Regions from separate parts of the Vallitalea okinawensis genome, predicted to be linked through region 1. Evidence: a T-box and tRNA genes for the amino acid it is inferred to sense, from the RefSeq annotation. Region 1 holds a T-box; the other regions hold tRNA genes.
The links. The T-box of region 1 lies ahead of leuS (leucine--tRNA ligase). A T-box ahead of a tRNA ligase gene usually reads a tRNA of that ligase, here a tRNA-Leu.

Region 2: it has a tRNA-Leu gene. The T-box ahead of leuS (leucine--tRNA ligase) is inferred to sense a tRNA for this amino acid. The anticodon was not compared.
Region 3: it has a tRNA-Leu gene. The T-box ahead of leuS (leucine--tRNA ligase) is inferred to sense a tRNA for this amino acid. The anticodon was not compared.

What each region holds. Positions count from the first base shown of each region.
Region 1 covers NZ_PQDH01000001.1:280,417-290,977, reverse strand. The annotation lists gene xylB (xylulokinase) at 1-1,143, opposite strand, end outside; gene C1Y58_RS01535 (GntR family transcriptional regulator) at 1,209-1,952, opposite strand; gene C1Y58_RS01530 (alpha-glucosidase) at 2,150-3,823, shown strand; gene C1Y58_RS01525 (PrkA family serine protein kinase) at 3,991-5,913, shown strand; gene yhbH (sporulation protein YhbH) at 5,946-7,118, shown strand; gene C1Y58_RS01515 (SpoVR family protein) at 7,122-8,492, shown strand; T-box leader at 8,581-8,793, shown strand; gene leuS (leucine--tRNA ligase) at 8,848-10,561, shown strand, end outside.
Region 2 covers NZ_PQDH01000009.1:123,083-133,643, reverse strand. The annotation lists gene C1Y58_RS20750 (response regulator transcription factor) at 1-42, shown strand, start outside; gene C1Y58_RS20745 (ABC transporter substrate-binding protein) at 173-1,522, shown strand; gene C1Y58_RS20740 (carbohydrate ABC transporter permease) at 1,588-2,499, shown strand; gene C1Y58_RS20735 (carbohydrate ABC transporter permease) at 2,537-3,346, shown strand; gene C1Y58_RS20730 (TSUP family transporter) at 3,467-4,231, shown strand; TPP riboswitch at 4,551-4,648, shown strand; gene thiT (energy-coupled thiamine transporter ThiT) at 4,741-5,385, shown strand; tRNA gene C1Y58_RS20720 (tRNA-Leu) at 5,544-5,627, shown strand; gene C1Y58_RS20715 (ACT domain-containing protein) at 5,763-6,248, opposite strand; gene C1Y58_RS20710 (hypothetical protein) at 6,623-6,973, opposite strand; gene wecB (non-hydrolyzing UDP-N-acetylglucosamine 2-epimerase) at 7,623-8,771, shown strand; gene C1Y58_RS27195 (AtpZ/AtpI family protein) at 8,993-9,208, shown strand; gene C1Y58_RS20695 (ATP synthase subunit I) at 9,205-9,648, shown strand; gene atpB (F0F1 ATP synthase subunit A) at 9,828-10,561, shown strand, end outside.
Region 3 covers NZ_PQDH01000003.1:111,749-122,309, forward strand. The annotation lists gene C1Y58_RS10000 (peptide ABC transporter substrate-binding protein) at 36-1,664, opposite strand; gene coaE (dephospho-CoA kinase) at 1,760-2,395, opposite strand; gene polA (DNA polymerase I) at 2,382-5,030, opposite strand; gene C1Y58_RS10015 (anti-sigma factor family protein) at 5,210-6,232, opposite strand; gene C1Y58_RS10020 (RNA polymerase sigma factor) at 6,264-6,854, opposite strand; tRNA gene C1Y58_RS10025 (tRNA-Leu) at 7,185-7,268, shown strand; gene rsgA (ribosome small subunit-dependent GTPase A) at 7,463-8,488, opposite strand; gene C1Y58_RS10035 (multinuclear nonheme iron-dependent oxidase) at 9,118-9,948, opposite strand; gene C1Y58_RS10040 (DeoR/GlpR family DNA-binding transcription regulator) at 10,042-10,561, opposite strand, start outside.

The DNA of each region.
Region 1 (10,561 bases):
TGAGCGAATGAAATCAGCTCTTTTATGTTCCATTTTAACACCTATAAAGCTTCCCTTACTCTTGGGATTCCATCTAGGACTTCTTTCACCTAGGAGATAGGGAAGAAATATAAGTCCATTGGAGCCAATGGAGGATGAAGCAATTAAGTCATTCATTAATCCATAAGCACTTTTGTTACTTTGTTTAGCTAAATCTTTTTCATGGTAGCATATTTCATTTTTTAACCAGCTGTATGAGTTACCAGCTGCTTGCATAGTGCCGCAAGGTGTAACATAGCCAGGAACAGCATGAGCCCAATTAAAGGTGCGCATTTCTTCATCATAAAAAGGTTGTTTACTGGTTACAGCAATCCACGCAGAGGACCCAAGATAGCTATAACTTTTGCCTTCTTCAATTGAACCAGCCCCTACAGCGGAGCAAACACCATCTCCAGCCCCAAGAACCACAGCTGTTTTAGATGATAGACCTAACTCTTTTGCTATGGTAGATGATAATTGGTCAACAACAAAGGTTGAAGGTTTAACGTCGGGCAGTAAATCTGCATCAATACCTGATGCATGGATAATTTCATCAGACCATGTAAAAGTATTTAAATCAAATGCATTTGTGCTAGAGGCATCACTATAATCTGTCATAAATTGACCAGTTAGTTTATAGACGATATAATCTTTAGCGTTAAGAACTTTATAAGTTTTTCCATAGATATCCGGTTCGTGATCTTTGATCCAAAGTAACTTTTCTAAACTGTAAGATGAACTGATTCTATGCCCTGTTATCCGATAAAAATGGTGATCATCTATCTTCTGGCGGATAAAATTGGCTTGATCTTCACTTCTTTGATCAGCCCATATAATGGCATTCCTCAGAGGTACACCGTTTTTATCAACACATAAGCAACCCATCATTTGTCCACTAAATGACATGGCTAACACGTCATCTGGGTTAATATCTTGAAGAAGTTGTTTAGTTGATTCGCAAACAGCTTTCCACCAATCATCTGGGTTCTGTTCGCTCCAATTGCTATTAAAAAAATGAGTTGGATAGGGTATGACTAAGCTTTTAATAAGCTTACCATCTGTCGAAAACAAAGTTGCCTTATTACCTGAAGTTCCTAGGTCATGTGCCAGCAATAATTTGGACATGAAATGTAACCTCCTTGCTTTATGTTATTATGTCATGACATATATAAATAAAATGAGCCATTAGCTTATAAGGTAATGGTCACTTTAAACTTACTCATATCTCCACGGTATTTTGCGATTGAATATTCCATTGGTATGTTATTAGTATTATAACCAATAGAATGAAAAATTTGAATAGGAAAACCTTCTGGAATGCATAGTAAATCACTTTCATATTTACCAGCGACTGAAGCTTCTACTGTTCTTTGAATGCGGACTATTTTTGTTTCTGATTTCATGGACAGTATATCGTATAAGGATACATCTGCTAGATTATAATCATAAACGTGGTTGCAATAGTTAGCAGATAAATAAGTATCTACAATAACTATTGGATCTGAATCAGCATAACGCAGTCTTTTCAATTTTAATGTAAGATCCCCTTCAGAAATAACTAAATTTTTGGCAATATCGCCGGTAGCATTCAAAATTCTTTTCTCTAATACTTTTGTACTTGGGGTATAGCCTTTTCTAAACATTTGTTCCTTGAAAGACTCAATCTTAGTCATAAAATCTTGTTCGATTTTGGGTTTAGCAATGAATGTACCTTTTCCTTTAATGCGATAAAGATGCCCCTCGTTGACTAATTCAATAATAGCCTGACGAACAGTGGTTCTACTTAAATTAAACATTTTAGTTAGTTCCAGTTCAGCAGGTATCATATCCCCTGGGGTCAGATGACCGTTTTTGATATCATCTAAGATGATTTGTTTCAGCTGATAATAAAGGGGAATAGGGGTGTTTTTATCGATAGTTGTGTTTGAAAACATATCAATAACCTCACATGATCTATATGAATAGATATTTTTTCTATTGCAATCATTCAATTCTTTTATAATATAACATAGGTTGAAGCAAAATTCAATTATAAATATGTCATGACATTATAACAAATAAGTATTGACATCATTCTCTATTTAATGTTAGTGTTAGGTCAGTAGAATTATTTCATTAGAGGAGGATGACTATGAAACGTCAATGGTGGAAAGAAGCTGTTGTTTATCAGATATACCCTCGAAGCTTTAATGATAGCAATGGTGATGGTATAGGTGACTTAAATGGTATAACAGAAAAGTTAGATTATCTTGCGGAATTGGGAGTAGATGTGGTCTGGTTATCACCATGTTATCAATCACCAAATGATGATAATGGTTATGATATAAGTGATTATCGTGCTATTATGAAAGAGTTTGGTACTCTAGAAGATTGGCAACGTATGATTCAAGAGATGCATAAAAGGGGTATTAAATTATTAATGGATTTAGTGGTTAACCATACTTCTGATGAACATCAATGGTTTATTGAATCTAGAAAAGATAAAAATAATCCATATCGTGATTACTATATATGGCGTAGTGGAGAAAAGGGTGAAGAACCTAATGATTGGGTTTCCTATTTCAGTGGCTCTACTTGGGAGTATGACGAAGATACTGAGGAATATTATCTCCATCTATTTAGTAGAAAACAGCCGGATTTAAATTGGGAAAATGAAAAAGTAAGGCAAGAAGTTTATGATATGATGATTTGGTGGTTAGAGCAGGGTGTTGATGGATTTAGAATGGATGTCATCAACATGATTTCAAAAGTACCTGAATTACCTTCTGTATCTCAAGAGAAAGGTTATAAATTTGGAGGTCAATATTTCTTAAATGGGCCTAAAGTACATGACTATTTGCGTGAAATGAATGAGGTTGTTTTATCTAAATATGATACATTGACAGTAGGGGAGACACCTGGTGTTACCGTAGAAGATGCAAAGTTATATTCTGGAGAGGATCGCCATGAGTTAAATATGGTCTTTCAGTTTGAACTAATGGGTGTCGATCATCAAAAGGGGAATAAGTGGGATTATAAAGAGTGGTGCTTAACAGATTTTAAAGCTATCATCAGAAAATGGCAATTAGGGTTAGCTGATGAAGGGTGGAATAGCCTCTATCTCAATAATCATGATCAGCCACGTCAAGTATCCCGTTTTGGTAATGATAAAGAATACCGTGTCGAAAGTGCTAAGATGTTAGCAACCATGCTGCATACATTAAAAGGTACACCTTATATTTATCAAGGTGAGGAAATAGGTATGACCAATGTTGCTTTTAAAAATATCAATGAGTACCAAGACATTGAATCCATTAACATGTATAATGAGGCAAGTAAACAAGGTACTAGTGAAGAAGAACTATTAGCAAAAATTCATCAGCGTGGTAGAGATAATGCTAGAACACCTATGCAATGGGATGATTCGGAACATGCTGGTTTTACTACTGGTCAACCTTGGATTAAAGTTAACCCTAATTATGAACAAATCAATGCGATGAAGTCAGTAGGGGATAAAAACTCAATATTTAACTATTATAAACAATTGATACAGCTTAGAAAAAAATATCCAGTTTTTGTTTATGGTGAATTCATGGAATTACTTGAAGAAAGTGAGGAGTTATTTGTCTATACAAGAACTTTCAATGATCAAGATCTATTGGTTATTTTGAATTTCTGTGAAAAATCAATTGACTTTTGTGTAGATGATAAATATTTAGATCATAAACTTTTAATAAGTAATTATGAAAGAAATAAGCTTAGTATCCAAAGTAAATTATCTTTACGTCCATACGAAGCTACGGTTTACTATAAATCCAATAACTAAGATTGAGATAAATTGAATAGATCACATGCGTATTTGGTATCTGGGGACTAACCTAGGTACCTTTTTATACATATTACGGCGACAAATAAATATATTTATAAGTATAGAGTTATTATTTTGATACTCTTTTGTAGCTTATTTACTATTTTTTTGAAGGAGGTATACAGATGTTTGAATTTTCAGAACTTATAAAAAAAGATAGAGAAGATAGAAAGAAATTTTATTTTGAGGGTACCTTTCTTGATTACTTAAAGCTTCTACAGGAAGATACATCCCTTAGTAGATTAGCACATGAGCGTATGTATCAGACAATTATTGATCAAGGAATAGAAGTGATTGACACGACTGAAAACCCTAAGTATAGAAGGATTTATGGCAATAATATTATTAAAAAATATAATTTCTTTAAAGATGACTTTTTTGGTATTGATCAGATTCTAATGAAAATCGTTAAGTATTTTCAAACAGCTGCAATGAAAGGGGAAGAGTCACGTCAAGTATTATACTTGGTAGGACCTGTGGGAGCTGGAAAATCTTCAATCATGGAAGCTCTTAAACAAGGATTGGAAAAAAGTGGGTCATTATATGCCCTAAAGGGATGCCCCATGAGAGAAGAACCATTACATCTAGTACCTAATCATCTAAGAAAAGAATTTGAAGACTTATTAAGTATAAAAATAGAAGGAGATCTTTGTCCCGTTTGTAGGTATAGATTAAAAAATGACTATGATGGAGAGTATGAAAAGTTTCAGATAGAAGCAGTAGATTTCAGTATACGATCAAGAAAAGGGATTGGGGTAGTTCCACCTGTTGACCCAAATAATCAAGATACTTCAGTACTAGTAGGATCTGTCGATATATCCAAATTAGATCTTTATCCCGAAGATGACCCAAGAGTGTTATCTTTAAATGGAGCTTTCAATGTTGGGAATAGAGGCATTGTGGAATTTATCGAGGTTTTCAAAAATGAAGTAGAATACCTTCATACTATGATTACTGCTACGCAAGAGAAAAGCATCCCGTCACCTGGCAAGTCTTCTATGATTTATTTTGATGGGATCATATTAGCCCATTCTAATGAAGCAGAGTGGAATAAATTTAAAGCAGATCATACAAATGAAGCTATACTGGATAGAATTGTAAAGATAGAGGTACCATACTGCTTGATATTAGACGAGGAAATCAGAATTTATAAAAAAATGTTGAAAAAGAGTAACTTCAGTGCTCATATTGCTCCTCATACGATTAAAATAGCTTCTATGTTTGCTATTTTAACCCGTTTAGCTCCATCTAACAAAGTGAATCCTATAACAAAACTAAAAATCTATAATGGTGAAGAGATTGTTGAAAAAGGAGCGACTAAGAAAATAGATGTGATTGAGCTAAAAGAAGAAGCTACGAGGGAAGGTATGACGGGTATATCACCTCGATTTATTATGAAAGCCATTGATGAAACCATAGCGGAGTCAGAACATAATTGTATCAATCCTATAGCCATTTTAGAAACCATGATTAAGTCTGTAAAAGAACTAACCATTAATGAGGAGACAAAGAAGAATTACTTAAATTTTCTACAGAATGTAGTGAAAAAAGAGTATAGCAAAATTCTCGAATCCGAAGTCACAAAAGCATTCATTCATGGTTATAAAGAGCAGGCTGAAGATTTGTTTAATAATTATTTAGATCATGCAGAAGCATATGTCAATAAAACAAGAATTAAGGATAGAAGTACTGGCGAAGAATTAGACCCCGATGAAGTTTTCCTTAAGTCTATTGAATCTCAAATCAATATAACGAGTTCATCAGCGAAGGGATTCAGACAGGATGTAACGTCCTATATGTTTTATGTTATGAGGAATGGAGGTAAAATTGACTATACTTGCTATCCTCCTTTAAAAGAAGCCATTGAGAAAAAGTTAACAGCTTCAGTAAAAGAGCTAAGTCGTGTCATTACCAGTAGTAAGGTTAGGGATAAGGAACAAAGTGAAAAATATAATGCCATGGTTGATGAAATGAAAAAGAACGGTTATTGCGAGCACTGCTGTAATGTCATCCTTAAATATGCTGCCAATAATTTATGGAAGGATTAGTGCTAAAATGTTTGTGAGCAGGGGGAGTATGGATGAGTAGATTTAGAGAATTTGATAGCAAGGGGAGAGATCGGTCTGCAGAAGATAGACTTAGACATCGTAAGCTCATAGAAGATTCAATTAAAAAAAATATTGATGGCATAATAGCTGATGAAAGTATAATTGGTCAGAGCAAAGACAAGAAAATCAAAATACCTATAAAGGGTATTAAAGAATATAGGTTTATCTATGGAGACAATAAACCTGGTATTGGTTCAGGGGCGGGTGACGAAAAGCGAGGCGATACAATAGGGAGAGAGCAAATGCAAGAGGGGGATGGTGATCAACAAGCAGGAAATGCTGAAGGAGAAGATATTTATGAAACTGAAATTACCATAGAGGAGCTTATGAACTATTTGTTTGATGATTTAAATCTTCCTTATATGGAGAGAAAGAAGTTTAGTGAAATTGAATCCGAAAGGAACTTCAAGAGATTGGGTTATCAGAGAAAGGGAATTAAACCTCGTCTAGCAAAGAAGAGGTCAGTCATTGAGAAGATCAAGCGAGAGAAGGCTACTAACAGGGGCAAAAAGCCTATAGAAGACTCCAATAAAGAAAGATTTCCTTTTAAAGAAGATGATCTGAGATATTATCATATAAGGAAAGATATAAAAAAAGAAAGTAATGCCGTAGTTATTTGTATTATGGATACGTCAGGATCAATGGATCTAACCAAGAAATACTTAGCAAGAAGTTTTTATTTTCTTCTATACCAATTTGTTAAATTGAAGTACGTTAGCGTAGAAGTGGTTTTTGTATCTCATACGACTAAGGGCAAAGAAGTCAGTGAGGACGAATTTTTTCATAAAGGAGAGTCAGGAGGGACCTTTATCAGTAGTGGATATGAAAAGGCTCTAGAGATCGTTGAGGAGAGATATAACCCGACAGTATGGAACGTCTATGCATTTCATTGTAGTGACGGAGACAACTGGAGAGAAGATAATGAGAAAGCCATAAAACTTGCAAAAAAGTTATGTGAAACATGTAATTTATTTGGATATGGACAAATAGCCACCGGTAGATATATTTCAAGCAGCACGATACTGACTGAATTTACTAAGAAGATTAAAAATAAGAATTTTTCGGTCATAAAGTTAACGGGGAAGGAGGATATTATTCCCGGTCTCAAGATATTACTAGACAAAGAAAATGGAGAGATGGGATAATGCATGACTATGATAGATTATACAATCCAGCAGTTAGAAGAGTGGGATAATCAAATAAATAAAATTGTAAAATCATCAGGATTGGATTGCTATCCTCAAGAATATGAGGTTTGCAGTTATGAAGACATGATCTGCTATGAAGCCTATGTTGGTATGCCTTCCCATTATCCACATTGGAGCTATGGCAAAAAATATGAAAGAAAAAGGACCTTATACGAGTATAATTTGGAAGGGTTACCTTATGAGATGGTCATTAATTCCAATCCATGTATTGCTTATCTTATGAGGGACAATACGCTGCTACTACAAATACTTACAATGGCTCACGTCTATGGGCATAATGATTTTTTCAAAAATAATCGCTTATTTGCAGAAGGAACTCGAGCTGAGTATACACTAGAAATGTTTAAAAATCATGCAAATAGGATTAGAGATTATATTAAAGATCCAGCTATTGGCTATGAAAAGGTTGAACGAATTTTAGATGCAGGTCACGCTTTGAAGTATCACACAACGAGAGTTGTTGGCGAGAAGTACTTAACACATGATGAACTTAAAAAAATGATCATAGAGAAATACCATCGTGACTCAAATTCTACCAATTCTTTTGATGAGAAAAAGGATGTAGAAATTCCAGATCTCAACAAAATACCTCTAGAACCAACAGAGGATATAATGAACTTTTTGATTGAAAACAGTCATCTTGAAGAATGGGAAAAAGACATCTTAGAAATTGTGATGACAGAAACTAAATATTTCATCCCACAAATTGAAACTAAAATCATGAATGAGGGCTGGGCAAGTTTCTGGCATTATCGGATAATCAATCAATTAGAGTTACATCAAAGCTTACACTTAGAGTTCTTAAATCGTCATAATCAAGTCATAAGACCATTTTTAGGGAGTATAAACCCTTATTTTATAGGATTCAAGCTATTTGAAGCTATTGAAAAAGAATACGGTACACAGAAGTTATTTGAAGTTCGAAAAATGGAGAGAGATGATTCCTTCATAAGAAAATATCTGACAGAAGAATTGTGTAAAGAAATGAACTTGTTTCAGTATGCTAAAAATCAAAAAGACTATATCATAGAAGAAATTTCTGATAGAGATGGCTGGAAGAAGATCAGAGATTCTCTTGCGAATAGTGTTGGGATGGGAGATATACCATGTATTAAAGTTGAAGAAGTTTTAAAGGGTGATGGAACTTTAGTTTTGACCCATGAATATGATGGTAGAGAATTGAGAATGACCTATGCTCATCAGACACTGAAATATCTTTCTACCCTTTGGGGGAATAAAGTTATTCTCAATACAATTTTGAATGGTAATGTTAAATCCATCACTTGCAATAAAGATAAAATAATATATTAATTTGAGAAAATCCAATTAAACTTGATTTTGTGATTAGGATGTGTTAAAATAACCAATAATTAAGTACAGCAATTTATTTGGTAAGTAGAGAAAGACTATGAAGAGGAATAGTAGATACTGTAAGGTTTTAGAGAGCTGCTGGTTGGTGTAAAGCAGTACCCCAAAGTATTGAACTCACCTTGGAGTTTCCAACTGAAATTTGAAGTAGGTTAGGACGGTGACTCATCGTTAAAGAGTTTAAGTGTACTCCTTTTGGAGTAAACTAGAGTGGTACCGCGGAATAAAGCCTTTCGTCTCTAAATCAGAGATGAGAGGCTTAAATTTTACTATGTTTTATTAGGAGGATGTGGTAAGTATGAATTACGATCACAAACAGATTGAAGGAAAGTGGCGTGGTTATTGGGAAGAAAACCCTATTAATCAACCTGGTGAAGGAAAAGAAAATTATTATTGCTTAGATATGTTCCCTTATCCATCAGGTAGTGGTCTTCATGTAGGACACTGGAGAGGTTATGTATTAAGTGATGTATGGAGTCGTTATAAAGTACTACAAGGTTATCATGTTTTACATCCAATGGGATGGGATGCCTTTGGATTGCCAGCTGAAAATTATGCCATCAAAATGGGTGTTCATCCATCTAAAGCTACTGCAGAAAACGTAGCAAATTTTAAAAGACAATTAAAAGAAATCAGCGCTATCTATGATTGGGATAAAGAAGTGAACACAACTGATCCTGATTATTATAAATGGACTCAATGGATATTTGTAAAGATGTTTAAAGAAGGCTTAGCTTATGAAAAAGAGATGCCTATAAACTGGTGTCCATCATGTAAGACTGGTCTTGCAAATGAAGAAGTTGTTAACGGTGAATGTGATCGTTGTGGTTCTTCTGTAACAAAGAAAAACTTACGTCAATGGATGTTAAAAATTACAGCTTATGCTGAAAGATTGTTAAATGATTTAGAAGGTCTAGAGTGGCCTGAAAAAGTTAAAAAAATGCAATCTGATTGGATTGGTAAAAGTTACGGTGCTGAGATTGACTTTGAAGTTGAAGGTTTAGAGAACAAAATAAAAGTATTTACAACAAGACCTGATACGCTTTATGGTTCAACATTTATGGTATTAGCACCAGAACAAGCTATGGTAAAAGAACTTGCTACTGAAGAGCAAAAAGAAGCTGTTGAAAAATACGTATTCAATGCTTCCATGAAATCATCAGTTGACCGTCTTCAAGATAAAGAGAAAACAGGTGTATTCACAGGTTCATATGCTATTAATCCACTCAATGGTGCTAAAATACCAATATGGATATCTGACTATGTATTGGCTGATTATGGTACGGGTGCCATTATGTGTGTACCTGCCCATGATGAAAGAGACTTTGCTTTTGCTAAGAGATTTGACTTACCTATTATTCAAGTCATAGCTAAAGAAGGAGAAGAACTAGTTCCACTTGAAGAAGCTTATACTGAAGAAGGCGTTATGGTGAATTCTCAAGTCTTTGATGGTATGAAGTCCCTTGAAGCTAAAGAGGCTATCGCAAATTACCTTGCAGAACACGATATTGGGAAGAAAACAACGAATTACAAATTGCGTGACTGGGTATTTTCTCGTCAACGTTATTGGGGTGAACCTATTCCAATTGTTCATTGTGAGAAATGTGGAGCTGTTCCAGTTCCAGAGGAAAACCTTCCAGTGACATTACCTGATGTAGAATCCTATGAGCCTACAGGAACAGGTGAATCGCCATTAGCAGATATTGATGAGTGGGTGAATACGACTTGTCCTGAATGTGGTGGTCATGCAAAAAGAGAGACAAATACCATGCCACAATGGGCTGGGTCATCATGGTACTTCTTAAGATATGTTGATCCTCGTAATAAAGAGCAACTTGTTAGTCCAGAAATAGCTAAAGAGTGGTTGCCAGTTGATATGTACGTTGGTGGTATCGAGCATGCAGTTCTTCACTTACTTTATGCCCGTTTCTATACTAAATTCCTACATGATATAGGTGTAGTTGAATTTGGAGAACCATTTAAACGTTTATTTAATCAAGGAATGATTTGTA
Region 2 (10,561 bases), on a different contig from region 1:
ACAGGCTGTACCCCTAACCAGTATAGAAAAATTCACGGATAGCGAATTGATTATTGATTAGAAGTCGTTATTTTATACAAAAATATCGGAATTTTAACTATTGGGTTGTTGAAAATTTCTTTATACTTAGGATATCCCATATATAGGGGGAAAATGTTTGGAGGGATCGGTTATGAAGAAAGTATTAGTATTATGTTTAGCAGCCATATTAGCTTTATCCACTTTACTTGTAGGATGTGCTGGTGAAGAAGAAAAGCAAGATGTGGGAAAAGAAACTACTCAAAAAACAGCGGATAACAAAGATGTAAAGGATGTTAAATCTGATGAAAAAGTAACGACACTTCGTATGATGTGGTGGGGTTCACAAAACCGTCATGATCGCACATTAAAAGTGATAGAACTCTATGAATCAGAAAATCCTAATATTAAAATTGAACCAGAGTTTTCTGGTTGGGATGGTTACTGGGAAAAAATCGCAGCTCAAACTGCTGCTAATTCCTTACCTGATATTTTTCAGCAAGATTATAAGTATTTAAGTCAATATGGTAGTAAGGGTTTATTAGAAAATTTATATCCTTATGCAGATAATAAGACATTAGATCTTTCAGATGTTCCTGAAGGGAATTATATTGGTGGTGAAGTAGATGGTAATCTTTATGGTCTTTGTATTGGTATCAATGCATTAAGTATCATCTATAATGATAGAATATTCAATGAAGCGGGAGTCGCTAAACCAGAGCCTAATTGGACCTATTCGGACTTTATTAAAGCAGCTGAAGAAATCAATAATAAAACTGGTGTATATGGTTTAACATCTTTAATGGGGGAACACTACAACGGGTTAAGTTATTATATTCGCCAAGATGGTAAATCTTTTTATTCAGCAGACAACAAGACATTGGGATTTGAAAAATCGGACTTTATAGAATTTATGAGTAGAGAACTAGAGATAAAAGAAAAAGGCATAGGCTTACCAGCCGATGCAGCAAATGAAAAAAGATCTGTGGAAGAAAATCATGTAGCAACTGGTGAAGCAGCTATGAGTTATCTATTTAGTAATCAAATTATAGCTGTTCAATCAGCAGCGGAAGATACAATTAAAATGACTGTTCTTCCTAAAGGAGAAGACCAGAAGATGGATGGTCTTTACATTAAGCCAGGACAATTTTTATCTGTAGCAGCATCTTCAGATTATAAAGATGAGGCAGTTAGTTTTATTGATTTCTTTACCAATTCAATAGAAGCAAACAAGATTTTAATGGCAGAAAGAGGAGTTCCTATTTCTACGAAGGTTAGCGAAGCACTTAAACCATTATTAGAGCCAAGCCAAGTGGAAATGTTTGATTATCTTGCATTGGCTGTGAATCATTCTACACCTATTTCTAAACCTGAACCTTCTGTTCACGGTGAGGTTGATAAAGTATTAGAGAACACATATCAGCAGGTTATGTTTAAGCAAATAACTCCAGAACAAGCAGCAGATCAATTCTTCAATGAAGCAGAAAAAATATTAAATAAATAAATGGATTAACATAGACTCGATAACATTTTGTGTCGAGTCTATATTTTCAGAATGGAGGTCCTAATGTGATTAAAAAAAATAAAGGAAAAGTGAAAGATATAGACAATAAAATGGGATATTTGTTTATAGCGCCTTGGTTAATTGGTTTTATTGTATTCACACTTGTTCCTTTTGTTGCATCCTTTTTCCTTTCCTTATCTCAATATGATATTGTTTCATCCCCAGTATGGATTGGGTTAGATAATTATAAGAATATTCTGTTTAATGACCCTCGATTTATCAAGTCATTAGCTGTTACATTTAAGTTTGTATTAATATCGGTACCTGCTAGATTAGCTTTTGCCTTATTTATTGCCATGCTCTTAACACAAAAAAGAAAAGGTATAGGTTTCTATAGGACAGTATTATACATACCTTCAATAATTGGTGGTAGTGTAGCTGTAGCAGTCATGTGGAGGCAGTTATTTGGTAGAGAAGGTGCTCTCAATGATATCCTTATGAGTCTAGGACTAATGGAAGAACCTTTTAGCTGGATTGCAAGCCCTAATACAGCATTGGGAACACTCATTATTTTAGCAGTATGGCAGTTTGGTTCACCTATGCTTATATTCCTTGCGGGATTAAAACAAATTCCTAAAACACTTTATGAAGCAGCAGCTATTGATGGTGCAAATTCTTTTAGAAGGTTTTTTCATATTTCCATTCCTGCCTTAACACCCGTTATCTTTTTTAATTTTATTATGCAGACCATTAATGGATTTATGACCTTCACTCAAAGTTATATTATTACTGATGGTGGTCCATTTGATAGTACACTACTGTATGCTCTTTATCTATTTCAGCAAGCCTTTTCCTATTTCTCCATGGGATATGGATCTGCTTTAGCATGGATTTTATTGATCATTATAGCTATTTTAACATCTCTTGTGTTTAAATCATCATCCTATTGGGTGTTCTATGAGTCAAAGGAGGATTAAAGTGAAAGGAAAGAGTTCAAGAAATATAAATTCACTGATGTTTCATCTGTTGTTAGGAGCATTGGCATTTACTATGCTCTACCCGATTCTCTGGTTATTAGCAAGTTCTTTCAAGAATAATGCTGAGATATTTGGAAATGCAAGTTCTTTAATTCCTGATCAATGGGAGTTCACAAATTATATAGAGGGATGGAAAGGATTTGGTGGTATATCCTTTGGGCGCTTTTTTGCCAATACATTCTTTATAGTCATTACATCGACAATTGCGCAAGTATTATCTTCTTCAGTGGTGGCTTTTGGCTTTTCAAGAATTAAGTTTGTAGGAAGAAAGATTTTCTTTGCATGCATGATTTTGACTCTAATGCTTCCTAACCAAGTTTTGATTATACCTCAATATATCTTATTTTCAAAATTGGGATGGTTAAATACTTATGCACCCCTTATATTACCCTCATTTTTTGGTGTACCATTCTTTATCTTTATGATTATTCAATTCATCTATGGAATACCAAAGTCTTTAGATGAATCAGCCAAAATAGATGGATGTGGAAAGATTCAAATTTTCGGTAGGATTATATTTCCACTATTAAAACCAGCATTAATAACATCAGCAATTTTTTCATTTTATTGGAAATGGCAAGAGTTTTTAGCTCCATTACTTTATTTACAAAATGCGAAGAAGTATCCTGTATCCTTGGCACTTAAAATGTTCGCTGACCCAAATTCAGTTTCTAATTGGGGAGCCATGTTCGCAATGTCTGTATTATCCTTAGTACCTCCATTTGCTTTATTTATCATCTTCCAGAGGTATTTGGTAGATGGAATCAGTACAACAGGAATTAAATAAGCGTGATAAACCTAAAATACTCTACTTTTTGTTGATATACTTTATCCTGTATACTTTCTTCCATGGCTAAGTTATAATAACAGATAAGGCAACATGTATACAGGATAAGGGGGAAACAAAATGGATATTTCATGGGTACAATTAGGCATTATTTGCCTCTTAGTCTTTTTCGCAGGACTAGTGGATTCCATAGCTGGTGGTGGTGGGTTAATTTCCGTACCAGCCTACTTTTTTGCAGGTATACCAGCACATTTTGCTTTAGGTACGAATAAATTCTCTGCAGCTGTAGGTACATTTCTATCTACTTTGCGCTTTATAAAAAATAAAAGATATCACTTGCAGGCGGCATTGGTATCCATAGTCAGTGCATTCATTGGATCAGCTTTAGGAGCACGACTTGTATTAGAGATGGACGAAAGAGTTATACAAATCGTTTTAGTTATTACATTGCCTGTTATAGGAATATATCTGATGACTAAAAGAGGTTTTGGTAAGGAGGAGAAGAAGAACTTGCCCATGGCAAAAGTTATCCTTCTATCCATATTGTCGGCGTTCTTAATAGGTGCTTATGATGGATTCTATGGTCCAGGAACAGGGACGTTGTTGATCCTATTCTATACAGGGTTCATAGGATTTGACTTGACTACAGCATCTGGTAATGCAAAGATCGTCAATCTAACCTCTAATATAGCTGCGTTAATTACCTTTATCATCCATGGTAAGGTACTTTTCTTTATCGGCATACCAGCAGCCATCTGCAGCATGGCAGGACACTGGATCGGTTCAGGGTTAGCTATAAAGAACGGTGCAAAAGTCATCAGACCCGTCTTCATAGCAGTATTCGTTGGTTTAATGCTGAAAATTGTTTACGATATTTTTATGTAACTGCGTATTTGTTATACAATAAGAGTAGTTAAGATGTTTATGGAGTAGTGAATTGCAGATCGTTCGGATTAATGGCTTAATGAAGATTTTTTAATACACAACAAAGAATAATTTGATATCGAAAAGAATGCAAGGTGTTCTATGGAGCCGCGAACCATGGACGGTGAGCCCAGCTGTCAAAGACATGGACGTCTTCCCAGCTGGCGTAATAGAATTCCTTGCATTCTTGACCCTATTAGTAATATGCAAATAGAGTTGTTTTACAAAGTCTATTGACTAAAAAAAGTGAATACACTATAATGAAAGCAAAGAACATGAATAATGGAGCTAGGGGAGTCTTCGGACTGAGAAGTATATTACTGACCCTTATTACCTGATCCAGGTTATACTGGCGTAGGGAAGCGGATATTTTATAAATTAGATATTTCAAGCCTTCCTTAACAGGAAGGCTTTTTCGTTGCTCTTTTGTCTCAGTTCTTTATAATGAATTTTTGAGGAGGGCATGTTACATGCAAGCATTTTTTGATTCTATTATGGGTAAATCCGTAATGGGTATATTAGCAGTCATTATCTTATTTCTTGCCGTAGGTATCGGCAACAGTAGAAAAAGGTTTAATACTAAGGTATTAGTTTATTCAGCTGTAGCACTTGCACTTGGTACGGCATTATCCTTTGTGAAGATTCCAATTCCAACATTATTCCCATTGGTGAACGGTGGTTCAGCTACTTTATTAAGTATGTTGATGGTTGTATTAATCGGTTATTGGTTTGGTCCTGTTCAAGGCCTATTATCAGCAATGACATACGGCTTACTACAATTGATTCTTGGACCCTATGTTATCCACCCTGTTCAGTTAATTTTTGATTACATCTTAGCATTTGGTATGCTCGGATTATCTGGGTTCTTTAGAAAAGGTAAATATAGTTTAACAATAGGTTATTTAGTTGCTGTAAGTGGACGTTTCGTTTTCGCTTTCTTATCAGGCTATATCTTTTTCGGTGAATATGCGCCAGAAGGCATTGGACCAATATTCTATTCAGCTTACTACAACTTAAGTTATTTAGTACCTGAAGCAGTTATTACAATAGCTTTATTAATGCTTCCACCAGTAAGAAGTGCTATTAAGCAGGTGGGTAAAGCTGCAATGAATTAGAGAACGGAGATCTTAAATAGAAAGTCTGAGAGTATTAGCTCTTAGGCTTTCCTTGTAAACTGCTACTTCTTTTGATGATTGGAAAATATTTTTTTATTGAAGTGCTTGACAACTATAATAGGCTATGATAAGATAAATATCGTCTTCAAAATAAATATGCGGATGTGGCGGAACTGGCAGACGCACTAGACTTAGGATCTAGCGCCCTTGGCGTGGGGGTTCGACTCCCTTCATCCGCACCAATCAAAAAGAGCGATTAATATCGCTCTTTTTACCTATGTAAAAAAATGAAAAGTGACTATAAAATAAGCCTTGTAAGATCATCTTACAAGGCTGTTATTTTGGAATAGGAAAGTTCGTGTTTTGCTCTTAGTGATTTACTCTACAGTTACTTCAACATGGTCAAAGTAATTCAATATAGTATCTACTACTCGTGTTTCATCTGAAGCAAAGATAAGATAGCTGATATCAACTTCAGAAGTGGTGATTAACTTAATCTCAATTTCTTCCTCAGACAATAAGTCTAATGTTTTTGCAAAGACACCAGGTGTATGCTTCATGGCATCACCGTATAAAGAAATCTTACTATTAGTTGAATTAACATCCAAACGAAGATTCTCAATATATTTTTGTTTTAATTCATTAATGATCTTAATGGCTTCGTTTAGATCTTCATCATGTATGGTAAAAGAAATACTTATACTCTCCTTGTATGGTGGAGTCATGCTAATCATATCTATGTTTAACTTTTCTCCTAGTGCATTAAAGATTTTTGAAATAATTATAGCATCGGAAGGTGCATTGGCTAAAGTAATTAATGTCACATCCGGTGTGATGGTAAGATTAGTAATAACATCTTTCATTTTGACACCCCTCTTATTATTATGTATCTATTTTTGTCTTATGTGAAAGTTCTCTGAATTGAGTGGATGAAATTGAAGCGTTTTCATTCACACCAAGGAGACTTTCCTAATCTACAAACTTCCTATGGAAGATGTAGCGCAGCTACTTATAATTATATGTCTTATCTGACTTGTTCTCAGTACTGTGCAAAGGTTATGACATATGGAATATGAAGTCAATTTTTATGCATCTAATTTAATATTCAGACAAGTTTGGTAATTGTTATTCCTATTATACATGAATAAGGCGGGCTTTACAACAACATTAAGTATTTTACTATAATTTACACTCTACCTATGGTTATTTTGTTAACAAAGCGAAAAACTCCTCTCTGCTAAGCTGCAGAGAGGAGTTTTTCCATTTGATCTACGATACCATCGATATCATCCATAATCTCTTGTAAGTTTTTAGACTTAATGGGTTTAATGCTCTGAATGAAAGAATCAATCTTCAGAGTTAACGATGGTTCATTATAATACGAAGTCAATAAACAAACCAGAGCGGTATAAAATCCGCCGGTTTTATAGAGCTCTCTAACAGAAAAAATATTTCCGTAAGTTAGATAGATATGCTCCGATAGATGATTTTCTTTTAAAGGTTTAAAATACAATCTCAATACTTGTTCAAGATCATCAGCTTTTTGTGTGGTGAGGCTTATATCGATTATATCTCTGTCTTTTTTCATCTAAGCACCTTCCTGTACGCTTATTTTAACCTTCATGTTTCCACTTATCCTATTAGTAAAATAAAACCTATACACCTGATTATTCAAGTTATGTTCCAGAGTGCATGTCATCCCCCATCAGGGTATAAGCCCTATCTCTATTTTATCCTATAATATACAAATGTGCAAAGGGTAAATTGTCGAATAATATCTAATTTTAACATAATAATAAAGATGATTTCAGAATAACTTAATAATTTGTTATATAATAGTAATAATTGTAACAAATTAAATTTGTTAAATACTTATCAAAAACAGCGGATTAACTCTTTTTGAAACGTAAAAGCACGATAACTATCTTTTTGTCATGATACATCATAATGATGAAAAAAATGTTAATAATAGATATTGAACTAAATATTGCAAAGGTCTTTTCTTTAGTTCAATATTATTATTTAAGTTATAAGTTGAATAGTTCTAAATAATTACTAGATTTATAGTAATTGTTTAATTGTACTTATATAGATGGATGTTAGATTGAATTTATAATCAAATAATGATGAACATTGAATTATAGCCGATTAAGAAAGAAAATATAATGTTGTGTTTTAAAGTTAAAAATGATAAGATTTTATATGGAAGTTTTTAGATTAAGGAGGAGAATGAAAAAATGGGAAAACTCAAAGTAATGAGTATTTTTGGTACACGTCCAGAGGCAACAAAGATGGCTCCAGTTGTAAAAGCTTTAGAAGCATGTGATGACATACATAGCGTGGTCTGTGTTACTGCACAACATCGTGAAATGCTCGATCAAGTCCTAGAGATTTTTGATATAAAACCAGATTATGATTTGAATATAATGAAAGATAGACAGACGCTTACAGGTGTTGCTGTTAGAGCTTTAGAAGGTTTAGAGAAGGTCATGCAAAAGGAAAATCCTAATTTGGTACTGGTTCACGGCGATACATCAACAACTTTCATTGGAAGTTTAGTCGCTTATTACAATCGCATTAAGGTTGGGCATGTGGAAGCTGGTTTAAGAACTTATAATAAACTTGAACCTTTCCCTGAAGAAATGAATAGACAATTAACAGGTCGCATTGCAGATCTTCATTTTTCACCGACTACACTAGCAAAAGATAATCTCTTGAAAGAAAATATTGATGAAAATCTGATTTATATAACAGGCAATACAGCTATTGACGCTATTAAGACAACAGTGAAACAAGACTATGAATTTACTGTTGATGCACTGAATAAGATTGATTATGAAGGTAAAAGGGTTATCGCCATGACTGCCCATCGACGAGAAAATCTTGGAGAGCCTTTAGAAAACATCTGTAAGGCAGTGAAGAGAATTGCTGACGAATACGGTGATGTAGAAATTGTTTATGCAGTTCATCTCAACCCAGCTGTAAGAGAAGTAGCATGGAAATACTTAGATGGACATGAGCGCATTCACTTATTAGATCCATTAGATATCAATGATATGCACAACCTATTGCGTAGAAGTTACTTAGTATTAACGGATTCTGGTGGATTACAAGAAGAAGTACCTTCCTTCAATAAACCAGTTCTTGTTTTACGTAATGTAACAGAACGCCCTGAAGGTGTTGATGCTGGAACATTGAAACTAGCAGGTGTTAATGAAGAAAACATCTATAACTTAGCGAAAGAATTGTTGGAAAATAGAAGTGAGTATGAAAAAATGGCAACATCCAACAATCCATTTGGCGATGGGGAAGCCTCAGCTAGAATAGTATCTTCTATCTTAAAATATTTTGGTATTCAAGAAGAAACGATAAAAATGTTTGGGTAGTAATGCAGAGTTTTATTATAAAAATATAGATAGTTTTTATAGAATGCTATGAAGTGTTTATTCAATATGCTAAAAATAAAAATAAAATGTTATACAATGTGTACTAATTTATAACTAAAAATTTTGTTCTTTACTAGACACACGTTCATTTTGCGAGTATAATTAGAATAGTCTTTTAGTGTAGAAAGTGGGTTTTTTGATTGAAATTTGACTCTAAAGTGATGAAAGGTTTGTCGTTAGTCACCCAATTTGGTCTTTTGATGGCGATACCTATATTTATTTGTATTTTAGTAGGTAGTTTCTTAGACAAACTTTTGGGTACACAAGTATTATTTCTCATCATCTTTACAATTTTAGGTGTATTAGCCGCTTTCCGTAATATGTATATCACTGGAATGAAATATTCCAAGAAGAAAGGAAAGGATTCTAATAAATGAATAAAAAACCTTCAATCTTTATACAACTATCTATAAAAATAATTGGCATACTAGGAATAGTTTTTGGCCTAGGTCTTATTTTAATAAATGATCCCTACGATCCATGGGTGTTCGCCAAAGGACTTTTATTTGGTGGACTCTTTTCAATATTAAAAGTTAAACTTATGGAGTCAACAATGAAAAAAGCTGTAAAAAAGGATCCTGTTAAGGCGCAATCCTATGCAAGTCTTCACTACTTCATGCGCTATTTACTAACAGGTCTTGTTTTAGTGGTTGCAGCTTTGGAACCAAGCATTGGTATCTTTGGTGCCATTATTGGTATACTATCACTTAAATTAGCTGCTTATCTTCAAGGATATTCTGAAAAGTCTGTACCTAAAGATGGCAGCGTACAATTTGTAGAATGGGAGGATGATGAGGAAGAAGCTTCTGATTTTTAGAGTTTCTTATGGATTCATTATCTTATGTCTACATATATTATTTTTTCGCGTATACAATATATTGTATAGGCACGAAGCACGAAAGTTTGATTTAAAGTAATATGTTTTTGACTGTAATATTGTTATGTTACATATAATAATCATCAGTTAGGAATGTATAGAAAGGAGTTGAGAAATGGATGGGAGGATTTGATTTTAATAACCATTACGTCTTTCCGGTAAAGTTAGGTAATTATGAATTTTGGGTCACTGAATCACTCATTGTCTCTTTCTTCATATGTACGATGTTAGTACTTATAGCCCTTGTTATCCGATACTTTATTGGTAAGCCGAAAAAAATCCCTGCTGGTGTTCAAAACGTCATGGAATTTATCGTTGAAATGCTGGATAATTTCACCGTTTCATCAATGGGAGAAAAATGCATTGGCTTTTCTTCCTTCTATGGCTCAATGTTTATTTACATCATCGTAAGTAACCTTGCAGGTCTATTCTTAGGACCAGTTGTAAATTCCAATGGAGACGTTACGATAGGATTCATGCGTCCCCCAACAGCAGATTTAGCTGTAACTTTCAGTTTGGCAATGCTAACATTCTTTATGATTCATTATTTTGCCATTCGTTCGAAGGGTGTAGGAAACTGGTTAAAAGGTTTCACAGAGCCCATGTGGTTATTAACACCTATTAACCTTATTGGTGAGATTTCAACACCTATATCTCTTGGTTTCCGTTTGTTCGGTAACGTGTTAGGTGGAACCATTATTATTGGTTTATATTATGCAATGCTTCCTGTATTAGCATTAATAGGTATACCAATAGCACTACATGGTTATTTTGATGTATTTGCAGGAGTACTGCAAGCGTTTATTTTCGTTATGTTAAGTATGACATTTGTATCGAATGCAATGGATGATTA
Region 3 (10,561 bases), on a different contig from region 1:
ATAACAAGTTAAAACTTGCTATGTGCTTCTTTTATTTACTCGGCGATGTACCAATTTTCAATAGAATCATAAATATTATTTGGTGATGGTTCTATTTCCCCATAAATATCACTGGTTACTAAAGCATTCTCTCTAAAGAAAAGGCTCATATATGGAACTTCACTTTGAATGTACTCTATTAACGCAGCATACTCATTCTTCATAGTTATTTCATCCATTGCTTTAAATGCATTAGCTAATAGTTCATCCATTGTAGCACTGCTGTAGTTAATATAATTCCCTGTAGCATTTGTACCAAATGCAAAAGTTAAATCAACAATTGGTGATAAGTTCCATCCACCATAAAAAAGATCAAAATCATCAGCTTCTATTCTAGCATAAAAAGCTGCTGAATCTAAAGGTGTAATAATTACTTCTATTCCTACCTCAGCAAGATCTTCTTTGATAGCATTTGCAATAGCTAAACGTGCAGGATCAGAATTGGATACAATCATTTCTAAGCTTAATTTATCATTACCTTTTTCAAGAATACCATCATTATCACTATCTGCCCATCCTTCTTTTAAAAGAATTTCAGAGGCTTTATTAATGTTATAAGCATAAACAGCTAGCTCTGATGTGTTTAACCAAGAATCTGGATGGATAGGCGTTTCAGTAACAGTACCAAAACCCATCAAGTATTCATTGACAATCTCTTCACGGTTAACGCTGTAAACTAAAGCTTGTCGCAAATCTTTATCCTGTAAAAGTGCATGATTGAAGTTAAACCCAACAAAATCATAGTAATAGGTGGAAAACTCATTGACTTGCCAATTTTCATTACTTGTGAACTTACTCCAATCAACTTGGGAAGTATATAACGCATTAGTTATATTGGCTTCTAAAGAGTTTATTTTAGCAGCTTCATCTCTTGTAATGATAGCAGAAACGTTATTTATATAGACGTATCCACCATGCCAATTATTATTTTTTGTTAACGAAACATCTTGCATAGGAGTATACGCTTCAAATATATACGAGCCTGTACCTATAGGCGTCATATTCTTTTCTGTTGTTAGCATATCTTCACCTTGGTAGATATGTTCTGGAATAATAGGAAAAGTTAATCCATATAAATAGCCACTGTAAGCTTGTTTTAAAACTATTTCTACAGTATTGTCATCAATCACATTTGCATAAGAAATATTTTCTATACTCTTAGCATACATGGACTCTCCCCCTAAAGCTTTAAGGGTTTCAATAGTAAACACAACGTCATCTGCTGTGAAAACTTCTCCATCATGCCAATAAACTTCTGGTTTTAAAGTAACCGTTAAATAAGTACCGTTGACACTAGCTTCAACAGAATTCGCCAGATTAACTTGTGGCTTTTGATTTTGATCTAAGGAAACAAGACCATCAAAAACTAATTGAAGTAATAAATCAATTGATTCATCCTTATTTACTAAGGGGTTTAATGAGGCAGGATCGTTGATAGCAACTTTTAAAGTACCACCCTCTGCTGGCTCAGGTATAACCACTTCTTCGACTACTTCTTCTACAACCTCTTTAGATACTTCATCTATAGCACCCGTTGTCTCATTATTACTAATTGTATAGCTAACAAATACAATAAATAATAATACAACTGCAACAAAAGCAAATAATGTTATTATTTTTTTCATGTTGTCCCTCCGTCAAATTTATTGCATATATTCAACCTTCATTTCGATTTTTACATTATATTAATATTGAGCTTTTTTATATTTTTATTTTTGGCTCAAAGCGAAGATTGCAAATTATATTTTACTGCTAAAGCATCGCATGCTTTAAAAAGCTCATCAAGATTTGTATCATTACTGATAATCTCGTCAGCTCTTTCAATGTATTCTTTATTTTTCCATTGAGAGGCTAATCTTTTTTCTATTGCTTCAATGGATAAACCGTCACGATTTAGCAGTCGCTCTTTTCTCTTTTCAATGTCCGATATAACAACCCAAATTGTATCTGTATAGTGTATTAAATCTGATTCTAGTAATTTAACAGCATCTACTATTATAGCAGAATACTTCAGGGATTGATACGTTTTTATCTCATGAATCTGATTAAAGATGAACTTGCATATATGATAATGGGAAATTCGATCCAATGCACTTAATTGCTTGGAGTCTGCAAAGACAATACTTCTCAATTTTTCCCTAGAGATGTGTCCTGTAACATCATCAATAACTCCCTCACCAAATTGCTGTACAAGTTCATCAAATGCAGGAGAATCTTTCTCAAGCATTTGATGGCCTATCTTATCCCCATCTATAACATTTACATTATAAGCGTCTTTAAAATAGGTAGCAACAGTACTCTTGCCACTACCCGAATTCCCCGTCATGCCAATAACCAAGAGCTTACTTTGTTTCATACCAGTTATCTCCTGTGTGCATATCAATATCCAAAGGTACTTTTACATCAGCGGCATGGGTCATTTCTTCTTCTAAAATAGTTTTTACTATTTCGATTTCATCTTTATGAGTTTCGATAAGCAGCTCATCATGCACTTGTAAAATTAGTTTTGAACGGAGTTCTTCATCCTTCAGGCGCTTATGGACATTAACCATTGCGATTTTTATGACATCTGCTGCTGATCCTTGTATTGGCATATTTTTCGCAACTCTTTCTCCAAAACCACGTTGTATAAAGTTACGTGATCTAAGTTCATCAATCTTTCTTCTACGATTAAACATCGTGGTTGCATAACCAGTTTCTTTAGCACTCTCTACACACTGATCCAAATAAGCCTTTACTTTAGGATACTTATCAAAGTAAGCAGTAATGTACTGTTGTGCCTCTTTTCTAGTAATTTTCAAATCCCCACTAAGACTAAAAGCACTGATTCCATATATGATACCAAAATTGACAGCCTTAGCATTACTTCTCTGTAAAGAAGAAACTTCTTCCAAAGGTGTATTAAAAACTTGTGAAGCCGTTAAACGATGAATATCTTCATCTTCTTGATAAGCTTTAATAAGTATATCATCCTCTGAGAGATGAGCAAGAAGACGTAATTCAATTTGTGAATAATCTGCGTCAACAAAGACATACTCCTCAGAAGTAGGAATAAATACTTTTCGTAATTGACGTCCCATTTCCATCCTTATAGGTATATTCTGCAAGTTTGGTTCTGTACTGCTAATACGTCCAGTTGCGGCAACCGTCTGTTTAAATGTAGAATAAATTTTACTGGTATCTTGATCAATAACTGCAAAGAGCCCATCTACATAAGTAGACTTCAATTTACTTAATTGACGATATTCAAGTATTAACTCAACGATTGCATGTTCGTACTTAAGCTTATCCAGTACATCTGCAGCAGTTGAATAACCTGTTTTAGTTTTCTTTATAACAGTTAGTTCTAATTTCTCAAATAGAATAACCCCTAGCTGTTTGGGAGAATTTATGTTAAATTTCTCACCTGCTAAATCATAAATATCCTTCTCAATTTGGTTGAGCGTAATCTCTAATTGCTCACCATACACTCTTAGTCCATCTTGGTTAACAGATATACCTCTTTCCTCCATGTCTGCTAGAACAGAAATTAATGGAAGCTCGATATCCAAATACAGTGGCATCATACCAGCATCATCAATGAGTTTTAACATATTATCCTTAATCATATAAGGAACTAATGAATGAGAGGCAACGAATGAAAGACGTTGTTCTTCTTCTAGTTCTCTGATATCAATTCGCTTACGCCCCTTGCCTAATAATTGCTCTTCGCTTGGCAAACTAGTATGCAGATAATCATAGGCTAAAGTATTGATTGAATAATCGTCTTTTGACGGATTGATTAAATAGGCTGCTATCATAGCATCAAATTGCAATCCCTCTAATTGAATACCTGCTTCATGTAATACGTGAATGTCATCTTTAGCATGATAACCTATTTTCTTGATATCATTATCTTCAAGTACATCTTTTAAAACTTCAGTCACCCTATGCATATCATGATTCTCTAGATCAATAATATATGTTTGATCTTTTACACTTAAAGAAACATACTTAAATTCTGGAAGAATTTTAAAGGCTAATTCTTCTATTCCTTTTAACTGATCCTTTAAATTCGCCAGTGAATCAACAATGTTATAGTGTATCTCCAAAGTGGTTGATTGAGTCTCACCAGCATCCTCCAATAAGCGTTCAATTAACAACTTAAATTCTAACCATTGCATATAATCAATAGCTTCTGGTTGGACTAAATTCTTTTTATCAAGAAAAGCAATATCCATATCAATAGGACAATCGATACAAATAGTTGCTAACTCCTTAGACATTCTTGCCTGATCTTCATAAGTTCTTAAGTTTTCTGATGCTCTCTTAGGTTTTATTTCTTCAGCATGATCAATAGCATTTTCGATGTTGTTATAGGCTTGTATAATCTTAACAGCCGTCTTTTCACCGATGCTAGGAACTCCTGGTATATTATCAGAAGTATCACCCATTAATGCTTTTACATCGATGAATTCTGTAGGTGTTACACCGTATTTCTCTTCGACATCTTTTGCAAAATACTCTTCTACTTCAGTTTTGTTTCCTTTAGTCTTAGGTATCTTAATTTTTATAGCTTCTGTAGCTAATTGTAATAAATCCCTATCACCAGATAATACTGTTACCTGGAAATTTTGTTTTTCATACTGATTAGCCAATGTTCCTAAAACATCATCTGCTTCATAACCATCTTTTTCGAAGATGGGAATGCTCATCTTTGATAGAAGTTCTTTGATAACTGGCACTTGTTGTCTTAACTCATCAGGCATTCCTTTACGAGTCCCTTTGTATTCTGTAAACATCTTATGTCTAAAAGTAGGTGCCTTTACATCAAAAGCAACTCCTATATGTGTTGGTTGTTCATCATGAATAACTTTTAATAAAATATTCATAAAACCGTAAACTGCATTAGTTGGTTGTCCATCTTTATTTGTAAGCAATGGAATGCCATAAAAAGCACGATTCAAAATACTGTGCCCATCAACTATCAATAGTTTATTTTCATTTTTCATCTTTACACCTCGTTATAGAACTTCGATATGACTTTCTTCATACTATCATAGTTATTATACCAAAAAAAACAGAAAAAAAATAGAAGTCTTTTCGATATGGACCTCTATTTTTTCCTTTATTATTGCATATCATCTTATACTTCTATAGATTTCAACGCATTATGAAACATCTGAACTTTTTATTCACTCTCAATAATTTCTCTTAGCATCATGCCACTTTCTTGAGCTTCTACATTATATTCTTTATATAAATCAAATTCTTCATTCAATACTTGAAGGATAACAGTGATTCCATCACTTGTTTCTTCTTGAATCACTACAATTGAGTAAAAATCCTCCTGTGGTAATTCGGTTGATGAGTAAAAATTCATTTGCCCAAATTGGAATCTCAAATTGTCAATTAAAGCTTTTTCATCCAATTGATTTGTTTCTTTAAGAGATGACAATTGGATAGCTGTTGCTTCTAATTCACTTAAATCATTGACTATATGAGTAAAGATTTCTTCATAAGTTGAAAACTCATCAATTATCTTATCAGCAGCACCATACATCTCAGAAAATTCTGGTGAAGCTTCTGTATCCCCAAATGTTAAAGTCAATTCAGTTTCTCCAGCTACTTGAATTTCTTCTATACTTGCCTCTTCACTATCAACATGAATATCCTCTTTAGATTCATTTTTCATACTAGCTGCATTGGTAGTTTCACTAGCTGCCATAGGCATGTCACTCTTATTATCCGCCTTAGATTCTTCTGCGGATTCTTCTAGTGCAGCAGTATCATAAGCGGCCATTTTATTAGTACTCTTTTCAGCCTTCTCCACCATAAGACCATCATTCATAATAAGTGGATTTCTTGCTACAACGAGTAAAAGCATAATACACGCTATCGACACAGCAGGCACCATAAACTTCTTCTTAAATAACTGTGACAAGAATGAAACGAATTTATTATTTTGCTCTTTAATCTCATGATTTTCTCGCTCTATTTCGTGAATTTTTTCCATCAAATCCTCATGGAAATCGTTAGGTAATGGAGTGATTTCAGTTTCATTGAGTGTTCCTACAATTTCTTTTAACATTTCTAATTCATATTTGCATGCTTCACAAGATGCAATATGCTCTTCAAACTGAATTTGCTCAGTTGTATTTAATTCATCATCTATATATAAAGATATTAAATCTCTAATTTCGTTGCAATTCATTATAAGCCCTCCTTTCATTCGGTTCATTCAATTAGACGCACTCTTTCTTAAAAAGTTCCATGTCCATTAAAAGTTCTCTTAGCTTTTTCCGGGCTCTATTGAGTCTTGATTTAACTGTCCCCTCAGAGGTACCGACTATCTCTGAGATTTCCTTATAACTTAACCCATTGATATCTCTTAGAACGATTATGGTCTTTTGTTCTTGCTTCAAAAGTTCCATGGCCTTATAAATATGTTGAGCACGTTCCTTTTGTAATAGCGTCTTTTCAGGCATGGCTTCAGTGACAGATTCAACAGATTCTTTTACTTCAATATTTTCGTCCAACGACAAATTCTGATGATCTTTATGACTTTTTTTCTTTCTTATATAATCTAGAGAAGCATTTACTGTAACGCGGTATATCCACGTAGAAAACGATGATCTTCCATCAAATTTATTTAAGTTCTTGTATACCTTTATTAGTGCTTCCTGTGATGCATCCTTCGCATCTTCTTCATTTTTCAACATCTGAAGTGCTATGTTATATACCTTTACTTCATAATTCTCAATGAGTTGTTCAAAAGCGTTCAAATCGCCTTTCTTAGCATTATTAATTAATACCTTTTCATCTAACTCGTACAAAAAAGTGCACCTCCCACTATCGATCAATTCTGGGTATAGTCTCAGTACATATATTCTTCTATCTTTGATCTATTATTTGTCCTAAGTACTTCTTAATAACTAATTATAGTATTATATCTTACATTAGACGTAATGCTCCTCTAAAAAGTTCCTTCTTTCTTTAAATATTTTTATATTCAATCAAAATCAATACTATTATAACATAAATTTAGTAGTCATGTTAGGTAATTGGACAACTGTTATTCTTTACCGAGAAATTTGAAAATTTTGCTTAAAAAAACTTGCAAATAAAATATTTTTATGTTAATATAAATGAGCACTTAAACACTAGCGGATGTGGCGGAACAGGCAGACGCAGCAGACTCAAAATCTGCCGGTGGTGACACCGTGGGGGTTCGAGTCCCTTCATCCGCATTATAAGGCTGAAATTCAGATAAAAACTGGATTTCAGCTATTTTATTTTTGTTGGAGAAATAGGAAAAAAATTGAACTGACCAATTGTGATCAGTTCAAAAATTGACTAAGGCAGAGTCGGCTTCGCACAACAATGTATATCATGCCATTTAATCGTATATATTCCTATCAATAATTCTTACCTGTAGTATATATCATCCTTTTCTTTTCTTCTTTTTATTCCACATTGCTATAGATTTATTTCGGGCATCTTTTTCACGTAAACATCTTGCCTTGTTATTTACAAACTGTGCTTCTGATTTAATTTGTAAATAGCTATTCCAACGCTCTTCTGAAAGTTCCCCAATCTCAATAGCTTGTTTAATGGCACAGCCCGGCTCACTTTTATGCCTACAATCAGAAAACTTGCATCTAGCAAAATAGCTTTCCACGTCTGTAAATGCTTCATTAAGGCCAACATTAATATTCCACATGCCAAGTTCTCGCATACCTGGGGTATCAATAATCATTGCTCCACTTGATAGCATAATAAGCTGTCGGTGTGTTGTTGTGTGGCGTCCACGGCTATCATCCTCACGAATATCATTGACCACCATTATCTCTTCTCCTGCAAGTACATTTACAAGACTTGATTTTCCCACACCACTAGAGCCAAGTAATACTATAGTTTTACCTGGTCTTAAGTAGTCAGATAGCAAGTTAATACCATGACCCGTTTTAGCACTCACAGCAAAAACACCGACGCTGGCTGCTATCTTTTCAACAGCTCGCGTTTGCTCTGTGTAATTATCCACTAAGTCTAATTTAGTAAGGACTATCACAGGAATACCACCGCTTTGCCAAGCAAGAGTTAGATAGCGCTCTATTCGTTTAAGATTGAAATCATGGTTTAACGATGCCATAATAAACACATAATCAAAATTTGAAGCAACAACCTGTTCTTTAACTGTTTTAACATATTCGACTGCATGACCTGAGAAATCATTACGTGAAAACTTTGATTTTCGCTCTAGAGTTTTTATAATTTGGCTGTCACCACTCTCATTATATTGAATAAAAACAAAATCTCCAGTTGTAGGAAAAATCTCATGTTGCTCTTTGTAGTATGAACTTGCTTTTAATCTACCATATGTTTGCCCATATTTGCAGATAAGTTCATAACGTTCTTTGTGCACTGCTATAATACGAGCTGGGATACCCTTTTCATCTTCCGGCATCATTGTTGCATTAAATCCATAATCTTTTAAGTCTATCATTTAAAAACCTCCGTTACTTTCATTTATATAAAAAACAGCAAAATTTTCATTGTTAAATAAACTCTTTGTTTACTTCAGCGTCCTTATTCGTAGCATACTGAAATATAGTGTTATACGAAGTCAAACATAAGTAGTCTACATATTAGATTTCACGTAATCCAATTAAACTCTCAATATAATTGTAAGGTACACATTTATACTACATCAATATAAACAATAATTAAAAATATTCTTTACTAGAATCATTAAATTGCAATTTAGCCCCTTACTCAGTCGGTGAATACCATTTACATCACAGTACAAAAGTCGCCAAAGCAACATTAAAACTGGACTAGGAAAGTATGGAACCTTGCGAGCAAAATACAGTACTTTCCTAGCCCAAAATAACATCAATGACTACCAATCGTTGCATTTTAAAGGCTGAAACACAGTTAAACACTGGATTTCAGCCTTTTTTTGCTTTTAATATATTTATGCGCTTCCCCCTTCTAGAGTGTTAGAAATCTTATATTTCAGTGGTAATCTATTCGTAGCTGATAAAAGATTTTTATATCCAAGTAATTGATGAAGTTTCTATGAGGTTTATACTATGTTCATCTTCGTATAATTTCTCTCAACTTACTGACTTGTTCAATGATTTCCTCTTTAGCTTTTTCATTGATGCTATCGGGCTTCATGACTGGACAGCCAATACCTATCCTATCATTATGTCTACCATATTCAAGAGTTATTATTTCAGGAGAACATCTTCTAAGTAAATATTGAAGAATCTTGTATCCATCATCTCCAATTTTGATATGGCACATAAGGTCATCATTTTTTTCTGCCCACCCGTTGATATGTATTTCATACACCTTATCCAAAGGCAACTTATTTATATATGTAAAAAACTCTTCTTTTCTATAATTGGATGACCAGATGGCATGACTAATATCAAGCAAGAAGTTTATATCAGCTCTCTTGACAACTTTTGAAATGACCTCTGGATCTGATAAAAAAGGTGATCTACTTTTTTCTACGTTTTCAATTGCTATAAATTCTACTTCCTTAAATGTTTCTTTTAGAAATATAAGATTATCTACCGCTATTTCAATAATCTCATCACGGGATGCATCTTCTTCTGCTCCATCAAAATGAAGTGATATTCCTGGTGTTTCGGATTGATCTATAATTCTCTGGATAATATCAGTCCTTAACTCTTCTTTAAAGCTGGGTGAACATACATTATGCGGTGATGGGTATAGACCATGTATAATAAACGGTTTTATTTGCTTCTTTTCATTAAGAAATTCTTCATAAAGATCTAAGTCATCAAGAATTGGAGCTTGAAACCCTAATGAAGGGAATTTGAAATAATCAATATCAATTAATTTAGCTTTGACAAGTTCCTCAGTTTCTATATAATAATTGCATGCTAGTTTCACTCATTTTTCCTCCTTGTCCTTATTTATTATTCATAATATCACTTAGCGCTCCCTAATGTTGGTTTCTATAAATCTCTTCATAACTGATGCCAATTATTCCTTTTTAGTAACGATGACATCTACACCTGTTTCTTGAATTTTTATCAACTCTTCCTCTAGAGCATCCCAATCTGTTATTAAAGTGTCAAATTTGTTTACGTCACAAACCTTTATAAAAGCTTTAAATCCAATTTTATGATGAGGTAATAATAAAATACTCTTCCTAGTATTTTCTATAATAGCTCTTTGGAAGGTTGCTGTTTCATCTGTTCCATTAGAAACACCAAAATCCGCATCTACTCCTGCTGCAGTCATGAGACATACATCAAAATGCATGCTTTTTACAAATGCTGTGGCAAAACTATCAACAATAGAAGTGGTAGCATGCATTCTCATTTTGCCACCTATCATATAGACGGTTAGATTATCCCAATATTTTAACTCATTAGCAAGACTTGGTGAATTAAGAACTAAAGTGTATCTTATATCCTTTGGAAGATATTTGAGCATAATAAAACCCATTGATCCACTTGTTAAATAAACAATATCATTTTCTTTTATTAATTCTGTCCCT